Bacillus pumilus: one gene and its partner. The protein of the gene in region 2 binds, or shares a complex with, the protein of the main gene of each other region. Links are inferred from orthologs where the notes say so. Each region holds a gene or a part of one and is shown on either strand. Other genes may lie near its edges.

Evidence for each region.
Region 1: the proteins of nusB (region 2) and rpsJ are in contact, whole or in part, in a solved structure (PDB 3D3B), measured with the Escherichia coli proteins. The link is inferred for Bacillus pumilus from one-to-one orthologs.

Annotation. Positions count from the first base shown.
Region 1 is NZ_CP046128.1:137,289-146,207, reverse strand. The notes cover bases 5,938-8,919. They hold rpsJ (30S ribosomal protein S10), read right to left. Parts: upstream 7,592-8,919; coding sequence 7,283-7,591; downstream 5,938-7,282. Other genes in these bases: tuf (elongation factor Tu), read right to left, coding at 8,880-8,919; GKC25_RS00725 (alpha/beta fold hydrolase), read right to left, coding at 7,810-8,769; rplC (50S ribosomal protein L3), read right to left, coding at 6,616-7,245; rplD (50S ribosomal protein L4), read right to left, coding at 5,965-6,588; rplW (50S ribosomal protein L23), read right to left, coding at 5,938-5,965. Outside these bases: rplF (50S ribosomal protein L6), read right to left, coding at 20-556; rpsH (30S ribosomal protein S8), read right to left, coding at 588-986; rpsN (30S ribosomal protein S14), read right to left, coding at 1,018-1,203; rplE (50S ribosomal protein L5), read right to left, coding at 1,226-1,765; rplX (50S ribosomal protein L24), read right to left, coding at 1,791-2,102; rplN (50S ribosomal protein L14), read right to left, coding at 2,138-2,506; rpsQ (30S ribosomal protein S17), read right to left, coding at 2,546-2,809; rpmC (50S ribosomal protein L29), read right to left, coding at 2,835-3,035; rplP (50S ribosomal protein L16), read right to left, coding at 3,025-3,459; rpsC (30S ribosomal protein S3), read right to left, coding at 3,461-4,117; rplV (50S ribosomal protein L22), read right to left, coding at 4,121-4,462; rpsS (30S ribosomal protein S19), read right to left, coding at 4,480-4,758; rplB (50S ribosomal protein L2), read right to left, coding at 4,816-5,649; more of rplW, read right to left, coding at 5,678-5,937. UniProt on the Escherichia coli protein: Involved in the binding of tRNA to the ribosomes. Part of the processive rRNA transcription and antitermination complex (rrnTAC). The complex forms an RNA-chaperone ring around the RNA exit tunnel of RNA polymerase (RNAP).
Region 2 is NZ_CP046128.1:2,116,241-2,125,096, forward strand. Bases 1,835-4,753 are described here. They hold nusB (transcription antitermination factor NusB), read right to left. Parts: upstream 3,533-4,753; coding sequence 3,137-3,532; downstream 1,835-3,136. Other genes in these bases: xseA (exodeoxyribonuclease VII large subunit), read right to left, coding at 1,835-2,203; folD (bifunctional methylenetetrahydrofolate dehydrogenase/methenyltetrahydrofolate cyclohydrolase FolD), read right to left, coding at 2,274-3,125; GKC25_RS10635 (Asp23/Gls24 family envelope stress response protein), read right to left, coding at 3,744-4,151; accC (acetyl-CoA carboxylase biotin carboxylase subunit), read right to left, coding at 4,177-4,753. Outside these bases: GKC25_RS10610 (polyprenyl synthetase family protein), read right to left, coding at 1-616; GKC25_RS10615 (exodeoxyribonuclease VII small subunit), read right to left, coding at 600-860; more of xseA, read right to left, coding at 857-1,834; more of accC, read right to left, coding at 4,754-5,526; accB (acetyl-CoA carboxylase biotin carboxyl carrier protein), read right to left, coding at 5,538-6,014; GKC25_RS10650 (SpoIIIAH-like family protein), read right to left, coding at 6,210-6,842; spoIIIAG (stage III sporulation protein AG), read right to left, coding at 6,842-7,513; spoIIIAF (stage III sporulation protein AF), read right to left, coding at 7,506-8,138; spoIIIAE (stage III sporulation protein AE), read right to left, coding at 8,152-8,856. UniProt on the Escherichia coli protein: Part of the processive rRNA transcription and antitermination complex (rrnTAC). The complex forms an RNA-chaperone ring around the RNA exit tunnel of RNA polymerase (RNAP).

The DNA of each region.
Region 1 (8,919 bases), 2.0 Mb from region 2 along the record:
TTCTTCACATTAAGCGATCTTACTTACCAGTTTTTCCTTCTTTACGGCGAACGAATTCACCTTCGTAACGAATTCCTTTACCTTTGTAAGGCTCTGGAGAACGGACAGCGCGGATGTTAGAAGCTAGAGCTCCCACACGCTCTTTATCGATACCTTTAATGACTACTTTCGTTTGAGATGGAACTTCGACTTCAACTCCAGCCTCAGGAACGATTTCAACTGGATGAGAGTATCCAACGTTAAGAACAAGTTTGTTTCCAGATTTAGCTGCACGGTAACCGACACCGATAAGTTCTAAACCTCTTTCGAAACCTTTAGATACACCTTCAACCATGTTTGCAATTAAGCTACGTGTTGTACCATGTAAAGCACGGTGTTCTTTATGATCAGACGGACGGCTTACAGTTAAGACGCTGTCCTCAATTTTAATTTCCATATCAGGGTGAAATGTACGAGTTAGTTCACCTTTTGGTCCCTTTACTGTCACTGTGTTATCGTTGTTTGTCACAGTAACTCCTGAAGGGATCTCGATTAGTTTTTTACCTATACGAGACATACCAAGCACCTCCATTCATCTTAAACTTTTTTTACCATACGTAAGCAAGTACTTCTCCACCAGCTTGTTTAGCACGGGCTTCTTTGTCCGATAAAACACCTTGTGATGTAGAAATAATTGCGATTCCAAGTCCGTTAAGTACACGTGGTACTTCATTTGATTTCGCATATACACGTAAACCAGGTTTACTGATTCTTTTTAGACCAGTGATAACACGCTCGTTGTTTTGGCCATATTTAAGGAACATACGGATAATTCCTTGTTTGCTGTCTTCAACATATTCAACGTCACGGATAAAACCTTCACGCTTTAAGATTTCAGCAATTTCTCTTTTGATTTTTGAAGCCGGTACTTCTAGCTTCTCATGACGTACCATGTTCGCATTGCGAATACGAGTCAGCAAATCTGCAATCGGATCTGTCATAACCATTATTTAATAACCTCCTTCCCATTTATGGGGATTACCAGCTGGCTTTTTTAACGCCAGGAATTTGTCCTTTATATGCAAGTTCGCGGAAACAAATACGGCAAAGTTTAAACTTGCGAATTACTGAATGTGGACGTCCACAACGTTCGCAGCGCGTATACTCTTGAACTTTAAACTTTTGTTTGCGTTGTTGTTTCGCAATCATAGACTTTTTAGCCACGATTTCGCCTCCCTTTCATTGATTATTTCTGGAACGGCATACCTACTTGAGTTAATAACTCACGTGCTTCTTCGTCCGTATTGGCAGTCGTAACGATAACGATATCCATACCACGGACTTTTGTTACTTTATCGTAATCAATTTCTGGGAAGATTAACTGTTCTTTAATACCAAGCGTGTAGTTTCCACGACCGTCGAAAGATTTCTTAGAAATCCCGCGGAAGTCACGTACACGTGGTAAAGATACAGAAATAAGTTTATCAAGGAAATCGTACATGCGCTCTCCGCGAAGTGTTACTTTCGCACCGATTGGCATTCCTTCACGTAGACGGAATCCAGCAATAGACTTCTTCGCACGAGTAACGACAGGTTTTTGACCAGCGATAAACGTTAATTCTTCAACAGCAGTATCGATTGCTTTAGCGTTTTGAACAGCGTCACCAACACCCATGTTGATCACGATTTTTTCGATTTTTGGCACTTGCATTACTGATTTGTATTCAAACTTAGAAACTAATGCAGGTGTAATTTCTTTTACATACTTTTCTTTAAGGCGGTTCATGAGAAAGACCTCCCTTCCTTATTTACTATTTATCTAGAACTTGCCCAGACTTTTTCGCTACACGGACTTTCTTTCCGTCCTCAACTTTATACCCAACACGTGTCACTTCACCCGTTTTAGGATCAAGCGGCATTACGTTTGATACGTGGATCGGCGCTTCTTGTTCAGAAATTCCGCCTTGAGGGTTAGCTTGGGTTGGTTTAGAGTGTTTTTTCACAAGGTTAATACCTTCTACTAAAACACGGTCATTCTTAGGGAAAGCAGCAAGGATGACTCCTTGTTTACCTTTATCTTTACCAGAGATAACCACTACTTTATCGCCCTTTTTAACATGCATTTAATCGCACCTCCTTGAGTCGCGGATTGTATTCATTAAAGTACTTCTGGTGCTAGAGAAACAATTTTCATATAGTTGTTTTCACGAAGTTCACGTGCTACTGGTCCGAAGATACGAGTTCCACGCGGGCTCTTGTCGTCACGGATAATGACACATGCATTTTCATCGAAACTGATGTAAGATCCATCGTTTCTGCGAGCTCCGCTCTTTGTACGAACGATAACTGCTTTCACAACTTCACCTTTTTTGACAACGCCTCCTGGTGTTGCTTGTTTAACCGTACAAACAATGACATCACCGATGTTAGCCGTCTTACGTCCAGAGCCACCAAGAACTTTAATCGTTAGTACTTCGCGTGCGCCAGAGTTGTCAGCTACTTTTAAACGAGTCTCCTGTTGAATCATTAATGTTACCTCCTTTCGGAAAAAGAAATCCGAACTTTATTAGATAATAACGGCTTCTTCGACAACTTCAACTAGACGAAAGCGTTTAGTCGCAGATAAAGGACGAGTTTCCATGACCTTTACGATGTCTCCGATTTTTGCTTGGTTGTTTTCATCATGTGCTTTGAACTTCTTAGAGTATCTTACACGTTTGCCATAAAGTGAATGCTTTTTGTATGTTTCAACTACAACAGTGATGGTTTTATCCATTTTGTCAGAAACAACACGACCTTGATACACTTTACGTTGGTTACGTTCGCTCATGTTTGCGGGGCCTCCCCTCTAATTATTATTTATTAGCAGCGATTTCTCTTTGACGAATCACAGTTTTCATGCGTGCGATTGATTTACGCACTTCACGAATGCGAGCAGTGTTTTCAAGCTGCCCAGTCGCTAATTGGAAACGAAGATTGAAAAGTTCTTCTTTAAGAGACTTTACTTTTTGTTCAATTTCAGCAGTGGTAAGGTCACGAATTTCATTAGCTTTCATTTGATTCACCACCAATTTCTTCACGTTTTACGAACTTCGTTTTAATTGGCAATTTGTGAGATGCAAGACGAAGAGCTTCACGAGCAACTTCTTCAGACACACCAGAAATTTCAAATAAAACTTTGCCCGGTTTTACTACAGCTACCCATCCTTCTGGAGCACCTTTACCGGAACCCATGCGGACTTCTAGAGGTTTAGCTGTGTATGGCTTAGAAGGGAAAATTTTAATCCAAACTTTACCGCCACGTTTCATGTAACGAGTCATAGCAATACGAGCAGCTTCGATTTGACGGTTCGTGATCCAAGAAGCTTCAAGAGCTTGGATACCGTACTCACCGAAATGTACTTCAGTGCCACCTTTTGCACGACCACGCATTTTCCCACGATGTTCTCTGCGATACTTCACGCGTTTTGGCAATAACATATTATTTTCCTCCTTCCGCAGTATTCTTCTTAGTTGGAAGGACTTCTCCACGATAGATCCATACTTTTACGCCAAGCTTACCATAAGTAGTGTCAGCTTCAGCAGTAGCATAGTCGATGTCAGCACGAAGTGTGTGCAACGGAACAGTACCTTCACTGTAATATTCAGAACGAGCAATATCTGCACCGCCAAGACGACCAGAAACCATTGTTTTGATTCCTTGTGCTCCAGCACGCATTGTGCGTTGGATTGTTTGTTTTTGTGCACGACGGAATGAAATACGATTTTCAAGTTGACGAGCGATGTTTTCAGCAACTAGCTGAGCATCAAGATCTGCTCTCTTGATTTCAAGAATGTTGATGTGTACACGTTTGCCAGTTAGGCTGTTAAGAGCTTTACGAAGTGCTTCAACTTCAGATCCGCCTTTACCAATTACCATACCTGGTTTAGCCGTGTGGATTGTGATATTTACGCGGTTTGCAGCACGTTCGATTTCTACTTTAGAAACAGACGCGTCAGACAAACGCTTGCTGATGAATTCACGGATTTTCAAGTCTTCATGTAAGAAGTCAGCGTAATCTTTTCCTGCGAACCATTTAGATTCCCAATCACGAATGACGCCAATACGAAGACCTACTGGATTTACCTTTTGACCCACGGATTATCCCTCCTTCTTTTCTGATACAACGATTGTAATGTGGCTAGTACGTTTGTTAATTGCGCTCGCACGACCCATAGCACGTGGACGGAATCTCTTAAGTGTTGGACCTTCGTCAACGAATGCTTGAGTAATCACTAGGCTGTTAGCGTCCAACTCGTAGTTGTGCTCAGCGTTTGCGATAGCAGATTTTAATACTTTTTCAATAATTGGTGAAGCAGCCTTAGGTGTAAGGTTTAAGATAGAAACTGCTTCTCCTACTTGCTTACCTCGGATCAGGTCCATTACTAGACGTGCTTTACGAGGAGCAATACGGACTGTTCTTGCGACAGCTTTAGCTTGCATTTAAAAGCCTCCTCTCATTAGCGTCTTGTTTTTTTATCGTCACTAGCATGACCTTTGTAAGTACGGCTTGGTGCGAATTCGCCCAATTTGTGACCTACCATATCTTCAGAAATGAAAACAGGTACATGTTTGCGTCCGTCATAGACAGCGATTGTGTGACCGATGAATTGTGGGAAAATTGTAGAACGACGAGACCAAGTTTTTACGACTTGCTTTTTGTCAGTTTCATTCAATTTCTCGACTTTAGCCATCAAATGATCATCAACAAATGGTCCTTTTTTTAAGCTGCGAGCCATTGTGGAACCTCCCTTCGTGATTGAACTACGGTCCTAAATGAACCGTAGACAACCCCGTTACTTGTTTTTACGACGACGTACAATGAATTTATCAGACTTGTTGGTTTTCTTACGAGTCTTGAATCCAAGAGTCGGTTTACCCCATGGAGACATTGGTGATTTACGTCCGATTGGAGCGCGTCCTTCACCACCACCGTGTGGGTGATCGTTAGGGTTCATTACAGAACCACGAACTGTTGGGCGTACGCCTTTCCAGCGAGAACGTCCAGCTTTACCGATGTTAATTAATTCGTGTTGCTCGTTTCCAACTTGACCGATAGTCGCACGGCAAGCAGAAAGAATCATGCGAACTTCTCCTGAGTTCAAACGTACAAGAACGTATTTACCTTCTTTACCAAGAACTTGAGCAGAAGTACCAGCAGAACGAACTAATTGTCCACCTTTACCTGGTTTTAATTCAATGTTATGCACAACTGTACCAACTGGGATGTTGATAAGTGGAAGAGCATTACCTGGTTTGATGTCAGCTTCTGGTCCAGAAGTAACTTCAGTACCAACTTGGATTCCTTTCGGAGCAAGAATGTAACGTTTCTCACCATCTGCATAGTTTACAAGAGCGATGTTCGCTGAACGGTTTGGATCATACTCGATTGTAGCAACGCGTCCAGGTATACCGTCTTTATCACGCTTAAAGTCGATGATACGGTATTGACGTTTATGACCGCCACCTTGATGACGAACAGTCAATCTACCTTGGTTGTTACGTCCGCCTTTTCTGTGAAGCGGTGCAAGCAACGATTTTTCTGGTTTGTCAGTCGTGATTTCAGCAAAATCTGAAGTAGTCATGCCACGACGACCATTACTGGTTGGTTTATACTTTTTAATCGCCATTTTGAATTTCCCTCCTTCTTTTTAAGATTTACGCTTCAAAAATTTCGATTTCTTTGCTGTCAGCAGTTAATTTCACGATCGCTTTTCTGCGACGGCTAGTCATACCAGTGTAGCGTCCAACGCGTTTAGATTTTCCTTTGTAGTTTTGAACGTTGACTTTCTCAACTTTCACTCCAAAGATTTCTTCAACAGCGTCTTTCACTTCTGTTTTGTTAGCTCTGACATCAACTTCGAACGTGTACTTCTTCTCTGTCATTAGATCAGCAGAACGTTCAGTAATGATAGGGCGCTTTAGAACATCACGAGGATCTTTCATTATGCAAGTCCCTCCTCTACTTTTTCAACCGCTGCTTTAGTGATCAGAAGTTTGTCGTGGTTGACAACGTCAAGAACGTTGATACCGTTAGCTTCAACAACTGTTACTCCAGGGATGTTACGAGCAGATAAAGCAACTGTTTCGTTTGCATCCGCAGTGACGATCAACGCTTTCTTCTCAACAGATAATCCTTTAAGGATGCCTGCGAATTCTTTCGTTTTCACTGCATCAAGAGTCAAATCTTCAAGAACGATGATGTTGTTGTCGATTACTTTAGAAGACAATACTGACTTGATAGCCAAGCGGCGAACTTTTTTAGGTAATTTATATGAATAACTGCGTGGTGTTGGACCGAATACGATACCGCCTCCGCGCCATTGTGGTGAACGAATAGAACCTTGACGAGCACGACCTGTACCCTTCTGTCTCCAAGGCTTACGACCTCCGCCACGTACTTCAGAACGAGTTTTTACTTTATGAGTTCCTTGACGTAAGGAAGCTCTTTGCATAAGAATAGCATCGAATACTACGCTTTCGTTTGGCTCGATTCCAAACACAGAAGCGTTTAATTCGATTTCACCGTTAGTAGAACCGTTTTGGTTAAATAATGCTACTTTTGGCATGACTTGTTTCCTCCTTTCCTAAGAGAGTTATTTAGATTTAACTGCACTCTTTACAGTTACTAGAGATTTTTTAGCTCCTGGTACATTTCCTTTGATCAATAGAAGATTGCGTTCTGCATCAACTTTAACGATCTCAAGGTTTTGGACAGTGATTTGCTCTCCGCCCATACGACCTGGAAGAAGTTTACCTTTGAATACTCGGTTTGGATCAACAGGTCCCATTGAACCAGGACGACGGTGGTAACGTGAACCGTGAGTCATTGGTCCGCGTGATTGTCCGTGGCGCTTGATAGCCCCTTGGAATCCTTTACCTTTTGATGTTCCTGTTACATCTACGATATCTCCATTTGCGAAAATATCAACTTTGACTTCCTGACCAACTTCATACGCATCTAACTCCGCACCGCGTAATTCTTTTACGAAGCGCTTAGGAGCAGTTTCCGCTTTAGCAACGTGGCCCTTCTCTGGTTTGTTAGAAAGCTTTTCACGTTTGTCGTCAAAACCGATTTGGATTGCTTCATAGCCATCCGTGTCAGTAGTCTTCTTTTGAAGAACAACGTTAGCAGCAGCCTCAACAACAGTTACAGGGATAAGATCACCGTTTTCTGCGAATACTTGCGTCATACCAATTTTTCTACCTAAGATTCCTTTGGTCATTAGTCACACCTCCTATAATATGTGTTTTCTATTTGAATTAAAGTTTGATTTCGATATCTACACCAGATGGTAAATCTAAACGCATAAGTGCATCAACTGTTTGTGGAGTTGGATTCACGATGTCGATTAGACGTTTGTGAGTACGCATCTCAAATTGCTCACGAGAATCTTTGTACTTATGCACCGCACGAAGGATTGTGTAAACTGATTTTTCAGTTGGAAGCGGGATTGGACCAGATACACTAGCACCAGAACGCTTAGCCGTTTCAACAATCTTCTCAGCAGATTGATCAAGAATTCTATGATCATATGCTTTTAAACGAATACGAATTTTTTGTTTTGCCATTATTTTCCCTCCTTTTCGCCTACTTACGTTAGACAGTTCTCCGTGAGAAAAACCTGATCACCTTGCCATGGCAAAGCGGCCGGGTGTGTCAGCAACCTCTCACTTCATCGCAGTCAAAGACCAACATGCACTATTGTACCAAATTGGCCTGCGTGTTGCAATAATAAATCGGATAAATTTATGATTTGCACACTTTTCATATTATACAGGGGTTCAGCCTATAAATCAAGCTTTCCCTGAAGATGATGTACAGCAGTCTTTTTTATGGTACGGATAAATTCTTCTGGTTCTTCTAGATGCGGGGAATGTGCAGATTCTTTAAAGGTGAACCATTCTTTGATTGGTGCTGTTAATTGATCAACATATGGTTTTGATACAGCAGCTGGTGTAATCATGTCATATGCGCCAATGATAAAGTAGCAAGGTATTAATATAGTAGAAACTCGGTATTCAATGCTCTCATTCATCAATTCATCCCATAGCATGTCCTGACTAAACTTCTGTCCTTTAAGGAACTTCCACTTATCTTTCAGCTGATATTCCTTACTAAAAAGAAATCCGCGCAGCATTTGAATAAGCGGCCTCCACCTATGTGTGAGACCTACGCTTCCGACCTCTTTATAGAGAGAGAACAGAGCATGAGCTGATATTCGTTTCCACGGAGGAGGCGTCAGTAATCGCAGGCACCAAGTAAACATCCGATTCCGATGGTATTTCTCCAAAAGGAGCTCGTACGACACAATATCTTCTTTTAATACATCTACTACCTGACTAATTCCATAATAAGCATGATATAGATCTGGACGCTTATGTACTGCTTGTATGGCGATTAATGATCCCCATGAATATCCTGCGATGTACAATTTTGATTGACCTAGATATGAAAGGACTTTCTCTGTCAGTTCAATCGTATCTTCAATAAATTGCTGAATGGTCATGGAAGTATCGGGAAGATTCTTTTGATAGGAAAGTCCTGCACCTCGCTGATCCCAATGAACTACTGTAAAATCTTGATTAAGTTCCTCATGAAACGAGTCGATATAGCTGATTTGAGCGGAGCCGGGCCCACCGTGTAAAAATAAAAGAACAGGCTTCGCTTCATTTGTGTGATCTTCTTTGATCATAATCCATTGGTCAACCCCGCCGATTAACCATTTCTTCAAATATATCTTCGTCATTCCAGTGATCCTCTCGGTTCCAATTAGATTCTATAGCTTATAGTAGCCGTTCTGATCTGGAAAAGCAAAAAAAGAGACCCTTTTGCAAGGAGTCTCTTTTATATGTTTTATTACTTAATGATAGTTGAAACGACGCCAGAACCTACAGTA
Region 2 (8,856 bases):
CGTCATCTGATGCTCCTGCCAGCATTGCACCTGCTGCGACGCTGAACGTAAGAAGCTTTCCTGTTTTACGGGCGTGAATGGATTCGAGTTCAGCAAGCGATACTTGTTTTTGCTCTGCTTCCATGTCGTCAAATTGACCGCCAACCATTCCTAGTGCACCTGCTGACTTTACAAGCTCATCCACAATTCTGAGCTTTTTGTCAGCTGAGACGCTGCTAGACAGCTGTGATGTAATCAGGCGGAAGCTTTCTGTTAAAAGGGCATCACCTGCGAGAACCGCTGTTGCTTCTCCGTACACTTTATGATTTGTCGGTATTCCTCTGCGAAGGTCATCGTCGTCCATGCAAGGAAGGTCGTCATGTATCAATGAATACGTATGAATCATCTCAACTGCACAGCCGACAGGTATACCGTCTTCTTCGTTTTTACCGTAGGCATGTAATAGAGCAAGAACGAGAACAGGTCGAAGCCTTTTCCCGCCCGCTTTAAGAGAATAGAGCATAGAAGATTTCAGGTCTTCTGGAATCGTCAATTCCTGAACATATGTAAATAAATAATCTTCAATGACCTGTTTTCGTGTTGTTAAAAATTCATTTAAATTACTTGTCACCAGCATCTGCCTCCTTCACTGAGAAGGGAGCCAGCTCACCGTCCTCTTTTAAAATGAAATCCATTTGCTTTTCAACATGCTGTAATTTTTCATGACAAAGCTTCGAAAGGGTCATGCCTTCTTGGAAATAATGAATGGCCTGTTCAAGTGGTACATCTCCTTCTTCGAGCTTTCCCACAATCTCCTCAAGACCTTTCATCGCCTCTTCAAATGTCATTTGTTCTTCTTTTTGTTTATTGGATTCTGTCATGATGATTGCCCCTCCTTCTCAATAACCTCACAAATCAGACGTCCATCCTTCATCGTGATGGTCAGCTGATCTTTCGTCTCTACTTGGTTCACACTTTTTATCAGTTCATCTTCTTTATAGGCTAAACTGTAGCCTCTTTCCATCACTTGAAGTGGATTTAATGCATTTAGTTTACCAAGAACCGATTGGAACTGCGAATGAATTGTTTTCATTTGCACATTCATGCTGCGGATGAGCTGTTCTGTTTCATTGGCGTGGCGTTTTTTCGCCTGAAGCAGCTGCTCTTTAGGATGAAGCGGCTTCAGCCTGTAAGTCTGGCGGTCTAGTTGACTGCGCTTTTGCTCAATTTGTCTCGTCAGCTGTTTTTGAAAACGGTCAAATACCAAATCGAATTGCTGCTCTTTTTGCTCCTGTAATCGTTTTGGAAAACGGAAGGCATAAGAGGATTGCAGCGCCACAAGACGGTCCTTCGCTTGTGAGGTTCGATTCTTTACGGCTCTTGTTAGCCGTATATCGATTGATTTGATTCGTTCAATTAAATCGGTCGTGCTTGGAACAGCTAACTCGGCTGCTCCTGTTGGTGTGGGTGCTCTCATGTCTGCAGTGAAATCACTGATCGTAAAGTCTGTTTCGTGCCCAACTGCAGATATGATTGGAATGTCTGATGCGAAGATAGCCCTTGCGACAGCTTCTTCATTAAAGGCCCAAAGTTCTTCAATCGAACCGCCTCCTCTTCCGACAATCAAGACATCACAGAGCTGTTTTTCATTTGCTTCCTGGATCCGTTCTACGATTGAACGGGTCGCATGTTCACCTTGAACGAGCGCCGGAAGCACAATGATTTTCGCCTGTTGATAGCGCCGATTGATGGTCGTAATGACATCTCGAACAGCTGCTCCTGTTGGAGACGTAATCACACCAACAACTTCTGGATATTCAGGAATTGTTTTTTTATAGCGCGCATCAAATAAGCCTTCACTTGCCAGCTTTTTCTTCAGCTCTTCATAAGCAAGATGAAGAGCACCAACACCATCAGGCTGCATTTCTTTTGCATATAATTGATAATTTCCGCTTGGTTCATATACTTGAATCCCGCCTCGTACAAACACCTTCATTCCGCTCTTAGGTGAAAAAGGCAGCTTAGACGCAGAGCGCTGGAACATGACAGCTTGCATGCGTGCGTTTTCGTCTTTTAAGGTGAAGTACACATGTCCTCTTGAATGAATCTTTACATTGGATAGCTCACCTTTGATCCAAATATCTTCTAAATGCGGATCAACATCAAATTTTCTTTTTATGTATTTTGTAAGGGCTGTGACCGTCACAAAGGCTTTTTCACTCATGACGTATTCCTCCTCTTCAAAAACGCACATTCATCCACCAGCAGCATGCAGGTGGATGAATGGATAAAGCTTATGCTAATGTACGTTTTGCTGATTTAACCGTATTATGTGCAAGCATCGTAATCGTCATTGGACCGACTCCGCCAGGGACTGGTGTGATATAAGAAGCTTTTTCTTTTGCCTCTTCAAAATCAACATCTCCAACAAGCTTCCCAGAATCCAAACGATTGACTCCTACATCGATAACAATAGCGCCTTCTTTAATTTGGTCAGCTTTAATAAAGTTTGCTCGACCGACGGCAACAACTAAAATGTCCGCTTTTAACGTATGTTCTGAAATATTCGCTGTTCTTGAATGGCAGTAAGTAACCGTTGCGTTTTCGTTTAACAGCAATTGCCCTACTGGTTTGCCGACAATATTGCTGCGTCCGACAACAACGACTTCTTTTCCAGAAAGATTAACACCCGTTTTGTTTAGTAATTCAACAATACCTGCTGGTGTACATGGAAGGAATGTGTCCTCCCCAAGGAGCATTTTCCCGATATTCAATGGATGGAAACCATCAACATCTTTTTCAGGTGAAATACGTTCAATAACGGCTTTTTCAGAAATATGTTTTGGCAGTGGAAGCTGAACAAGAATCCCGTGGAATTGGTCGTTTGCATTGTACTGATCAATCAGCTGAAGCAATTCTTCTTCTGTTAAAGAAGCTTCTAAATGATCAAGCTGGAAATGCATCCCCATTGCTTCTGCTGCTTTCTTCTTCCCGCGTACGTAAGAAAGTGAAGCCGGATCATCACCGATTAGAATAACGGCAAGACCAGGTGTGACACCTTTTTGTTTTAGCTCTTCTACTTCTTTTGCTAATTGCTCACGCTTTTCTTTTGCTGTTTCTTTCCCATCGATGATTGTTGCTGTCATGTCGAATCCTCCTATTGCTGCTTTAGGTCGTTTTTAATGTTTGAAAGTACACCATTTACAAATTTCGGTGCTTTATCATCACCGAATAATTTGGCCAGTTCAATCGCTTCATTCATCGAAACACTAAGCGGGATATCTTCTTGATACACCATCTCGTACACAGACAGCCTTAAAATGGCTCTGTCTACGTTTGCAATACGATCGAGTTTCCAATTCACTAGATGCTGTGAAATCATGTCATCGAGCTTGTCCTTTTGTTCAAGCACACCGAAAACCAGTTCCTCGAAAAAAGGATCTGATTCTTGTTCATCCAGCGCATGTGTAATGGCCTCTTTCGGATCAATATTGCTCACATCAATTTGAAATAATGTTTGTAGCGCCTTTTCTCTTGCAGTTCTTCTTTTCATTATTTACTCCTTTAACCACTTTATCCGCTTGTCGTTAAGCCATACAGAGATCATAACATATTTTGCCCGTGGTCGCACCAAGATCCATGCGAGCTGTGACGAAAAACGAATCAATCAACGCGTGAGATCATTATTATTCGGAAATGACCCAAAAATGGGCTTTAAAAAACCAAAGAGGCAATGCCTCCTTGGTTTCACTTGAACTCTTTTTTTACATTTCTTGATCTACTTCAGCCTCAGATGCTTTAGTATCAAATTGAATACCAACGACATGAATATTGATTTCATTAATCGTCAAGGCAGTCATGTTCAAAAGAGTTTGACGGATATTTTCTTGGACAGCAGTGGATACCTTTGGAATGGATAGGCCAAATTGAACCACACAGTATACATCGATTGTGATGCCTTCATCAGAGACATCTACTTTCACACCTTTACGGTGATTTTTCTTACCAAAGCGTTCTGCTACATCAGCAGCGAAATTGCCGCGCATTTCGGCAATGCCTTCGACTTCTGAAGCGGCGATCCCAGCAATGACCTCAATCACTTCTGGTGCAATTTGCACTTTTCCCAATTGATCTTCATCAAGGTTCATTTCAAGCAAATTGTTTTCTGACACGATCATTCACCTCCGAAAGCTATGATTATTTCATGATTTGGTATGTTTCTAAAAACTTCGTATTAAAATTACCGCTCACAAATGTTTCATGCTCAAGCAATCTTAGATGGAATGGGATCGTTGTGTAGACTCCTTCAATGACGAATTCTTGAAGCGCGCGTTTCATTCTCGCAATCGCTTCTTCTCTCGTCTTACCATATGTGATCACCTTTGCAATCATACTATCGTAATATGGCGGAATCACATAGCCCGGATAAGCGGCAGAATCAACACGTACTCCTAGACCGCCTGGCGGAAGATACATTTTAATTTCACCAGCTGATGGCATGAAGTTTTTCTCTGGGTTCTCTGCATTAATACGGCATTCGATCGCCCATCCTGCATATACGACATCCTCTTGTGTAAGAGAAAGTTTTTCACCTGATGCAACTTTAATTTGTTCTTTGATCAGGTCAACACCTGTGACCATTTCTGTTACAGGATGCTCTACTTGAATACGGGTATTCATTTCCATGAAGTAGAATTTCTCTTCATTATAATCATAAATGAATTCGACCGTTCCAGCACCAGTGTATTCAACAGCTTCTGCTGCTTTTACGGCTGCTTCACCCATTTGCTCACGGATGTCTGCATTCAGCGCTGGTGATGGCGTTTCTTCAAGAAGCTTTTGCATTCTTCTTTGGATCGAGCAATCACGCTCTCCTAAGTGAATGGTATGGCCATGCTGATCTGCAAGCACCTGGATTTCCACGTGTCTAAAGTCTTCAATGAACTTCTCTAAATAGACGCCAGGGTTACCAAAGTTTTGCGCTGCTTCCTGCTGCGTGATGGTGACACCATTAATGAGCTCTTCTTCGGTACGAGCCACACGGATTCCTTTACCGCCTCCGCCTGCGGTTGCTTTAATAATGACAGGATACCCAATACTTGCTGCTGTTGAAACAGCATCATCAAGATCTTTTACAATTCCTTGAGAACCAGGAACAATCGGAACCCCGGCATCTTTCATTGTTTCCCTTGCGACATCTTTCGTTCCCATTTTGGAAATCGCTGACGCAGTTGGCCCAACAAAGATGACATTGCATTCCTCGCAAAGCTCTGCAAAGTCTGCATTTTCAGCAAGGAAGCCGTATCCTGGATGGATGGCATCTGTCCCTGTTAATTTTGCTACACTGACAATATTCGTGACATTTAAATAACTATCTTTTGAAGCAGTCGGTCCGATGCAATATGCTTCATCAGCCATTTGAACATGAAGCGCATCGCGATCCGCTTCAGAAAATACCGCAACTGTTTCAATTCCAAGCTCTTTACAAGCGCGGATAATTCTAACTGCGATTTCTCCTCTGTTTGCAATTAATAGCTTTTTAATCATGATCGTACTCCTTACTCTGCTTTCACTAGAAAGAGGGGTTGTCCGAATTCTACAAGCTGACCGTTCTCAGCTAATACTTCGACGATTTCACCTTTTACTTCTGCTTCGATTTCATTAAACAGTTTCATCGCTTCTACGATGCACACAACTGTGTTTTCCTTCACCTTAGAACCTGTTGTCACGTATGGACCTGCTTCTGGTGAAGATGAAGCATAAAATGTGCCAACCATTGGGGATGTGATTTTATGCAGATTTTCAGACGCAGCTGCCTCTTGTGCAGGGGCTTCGGTCTGAGCTGGAGCTTGTGCTTTAGGAGCTTGTTGAGCTGGAGCTGCTTGGACAGGAGCCACTGGTGCCGCAACTTGCTGAACGACTTCTTTATTTTTCTTCAGTTTGATTTTTGCACCTTCGTTTTCGTACGTAAATTCATCAATTGTAGATTCGTCAATTAATTTAATCAGTTCATGAATTTCTTCAATTTTTAACATGGATTTGCACCCCTATGTATGGATTTATCTTTTTCTTATAGGCTAGTACTAAAAGTACATACTATAACCATCTTACAGGAGGATTTCAATGAATTCAACTACTATTGTGGCGAAGCGCCTCCCGAAAGCACCTTGGAGGGGGCGCCAAACCGCATCAAAAAACGCCCTTTTCGGCAAAGGGCGCCTGTTCATTTTTTATTGATTGGAGGGCTCAAAAGTGACAGCTACGTTATCAAGACCTCTCATTTCTTTTGTGACCATATCAATAATATCGGCCGCTTGGGACTTTGATTTTTTGTCAGAACGAACCGTGATGCTCACTTTATCTCCCTCTGCACTCACTAGCGCATCTTTATATCCTTTTGTTTTAATTAAGGTTTCGAGCTGACGCTCCGTTCCTTCTGCCTCACTAAGCGCTGTCATTTGATCATACGCTTCACTTTTTTCTTGTGCTGTTGCATCATCACTGGATACGATTTCGTTGAACTCTTCGCGCTGTTTGCTTCGTTTATCTTCAAGCTCTAATCTGTATGTTGTAAAAAGCTCATCGTCTGTTTGCTCCGACACAGCCTTTCCTTCTTCACCGCTTGTTTCGATATCCTCTTGTTTGCCATTTGTTTCTTTGTCAGTGGACTTCTCATCAGTGCCTTTTTCCGTTCCTTTGTCCGTCCCTTTTTCTGTTTCAGTCTTTTTCTCTTCCGTTCCTTTTGATTTCATATCTTCTACTGTCACTGCATTTTCACCTTGTGGAGACATGATATAGTACACACTTAAGACGACAACTAAACTTAGCATCGTTAATAGCCAAACCGTTTGTTTTTTTAACATCATTCCGAATCCTCCTTGATTTTTTTAGGGGCAACAGCCACTCTATGGCTCGGTACATCAAGCACTCGTGTAACCGCTTCAATGATGGTTTTCTTTATTTGAACGTTGTCTACTCCTTGAGCAACAACGAGGACACCTCGAATATCTGGTTTTTTCGTTTGAACCACTACAGGTGTTTCTTCATTGCCATTTTTGATGATGACGATTTCTTCTTCTTTTGTTTGATCAGTGACACTTCGCACGCCGCCTTCTTTATCAGTTTCCTCGGTCGTTGTGCTTTTATTGGATTTGTTTTTTTCAAACACTTTTAAAGAAGTTGCGTCTACATTGACCACAATCGATACATCCTCAACGCCAATGATGGTCTCTAAAATTTCTTTCAGCTGATTTTCGTATTCTTGCTCCACATCCTCAATCGAATTCTTTGATTTACTTGACGATGCCGGCTTGAATACCTCCTGCTCTTGTGAGGATGTTTTTTTAGAAGCAGGAACAGCAGCCTGTTCTTTGCTTGATGGCGGTGACAAGATCTGACTGACTAACATGAAAGATACGCCGATGATGAATACAAGCAGCAAGTAATGGTGCTTCGTTAATTTTGGTTTCCCTTCACCTTTTTCAGGCGGCTGCAAGAATGATTTCAGCTTTTGTTTCCAGTCCTTGTTATTCATGATCTGCTGCGTCACCTCCCTCAATGTTCAGCGCAATGTGCTCAGGACTCGTATTCCAAACATCAGCAAGTGTCTCTTTCACCCTCGTGATCTCTTTGCTAGAAGATTCAGCGCTTTCCTCCTTTTGCGTGGAGAGATCAATGTCCACCTTTGCCACCGTTTCTACAGCATCACCTGTGAGCGGGGAAAGAACTGCTTTGATGCGAAATTGATCCGCCTCCATATTCTGATCCAGGTGCTCCTCATCTGCCAGCACTTCTACGTGTTTCATTTCATAGCTCTCCTTCTCCAGTGGCTCCTTTGCGCTTTTTTCTAGTTGGACAGCCATTTGCTTTAAAATATATGCACGCTGAGAGGCTTGTATTTCTTTTTTTTCTAAATTCATCTGATTTTTTATTTCTTCTGACTGTGCTTCTTCCTTCCCCTTCATCAATTCCGAAAAAATTTGGTCAGGGTCTGCCCGAAATAAAGCAAAGATCGGATTGAGCATCACCACAATCAGCAGCAGGCTGACGACCATTTTGGCATACTTTTGCATGCTTGAATTGGGAAGCAGAAGATCAATGACAATCGCAAATAAGATAAAGAGAATAATACTTGTGATCCATTCCGTGAGAAAACTCAAAAGGTGTCCCTCCTTACTTCATCATCATGGTCAAGTTGCCAGCAGTGATAATGACGGTAATGCTTAAAAAAAACATGAGCGACACGACAGCAAGTGCGGCAAAGATATAAAGCACACTTTTTGAAATGACATCAAGACAGCTGATGATCGGCCCGCCTCCTAATGGCTGAAGAATGGCTGCGGCAAGCTTATATATAAGGGCTAGCGAGAGCACTTTAATCGCCGGGAAGGCGGCAATTGAAATGAGAATGGCAACGCCAACAAGTCCGACCGTATTTTTGAGTAACACAGAGGCACTGATCACGGTATCCGTCGCATCTGTAAACATTCTGCCAAGGACAGGGATGAAATTTCCGGTAATAAATTTGGCTGTACGAAGAGCGATTCCATCCGTAATTGCAGCAGATGCACCTTGCACAGAAATGACGCCAAGAAAGACAGTTAAAAAAACGGCTAACCCGCCTATCGCCACATTTCTTAACAGCTGGGCAAGCTGGGTGACCTTGTATTGTTCGGTCAGCGTACTGACAATGCTCAATATCGCAGATAAAAAGATAAGGGGAAGAACGACATATTGAATAAAAACGCCGCTCGTATTCATCAAAAATAAAATAACGGGATGAAAGAATCCGGCTGAGACAAGCCCGCCTGATGAAGCAATAAGTGCTAATAAAAGAGGAATAAGAGCAAGAATAAAACTGGTCATCGTTTGAATGGC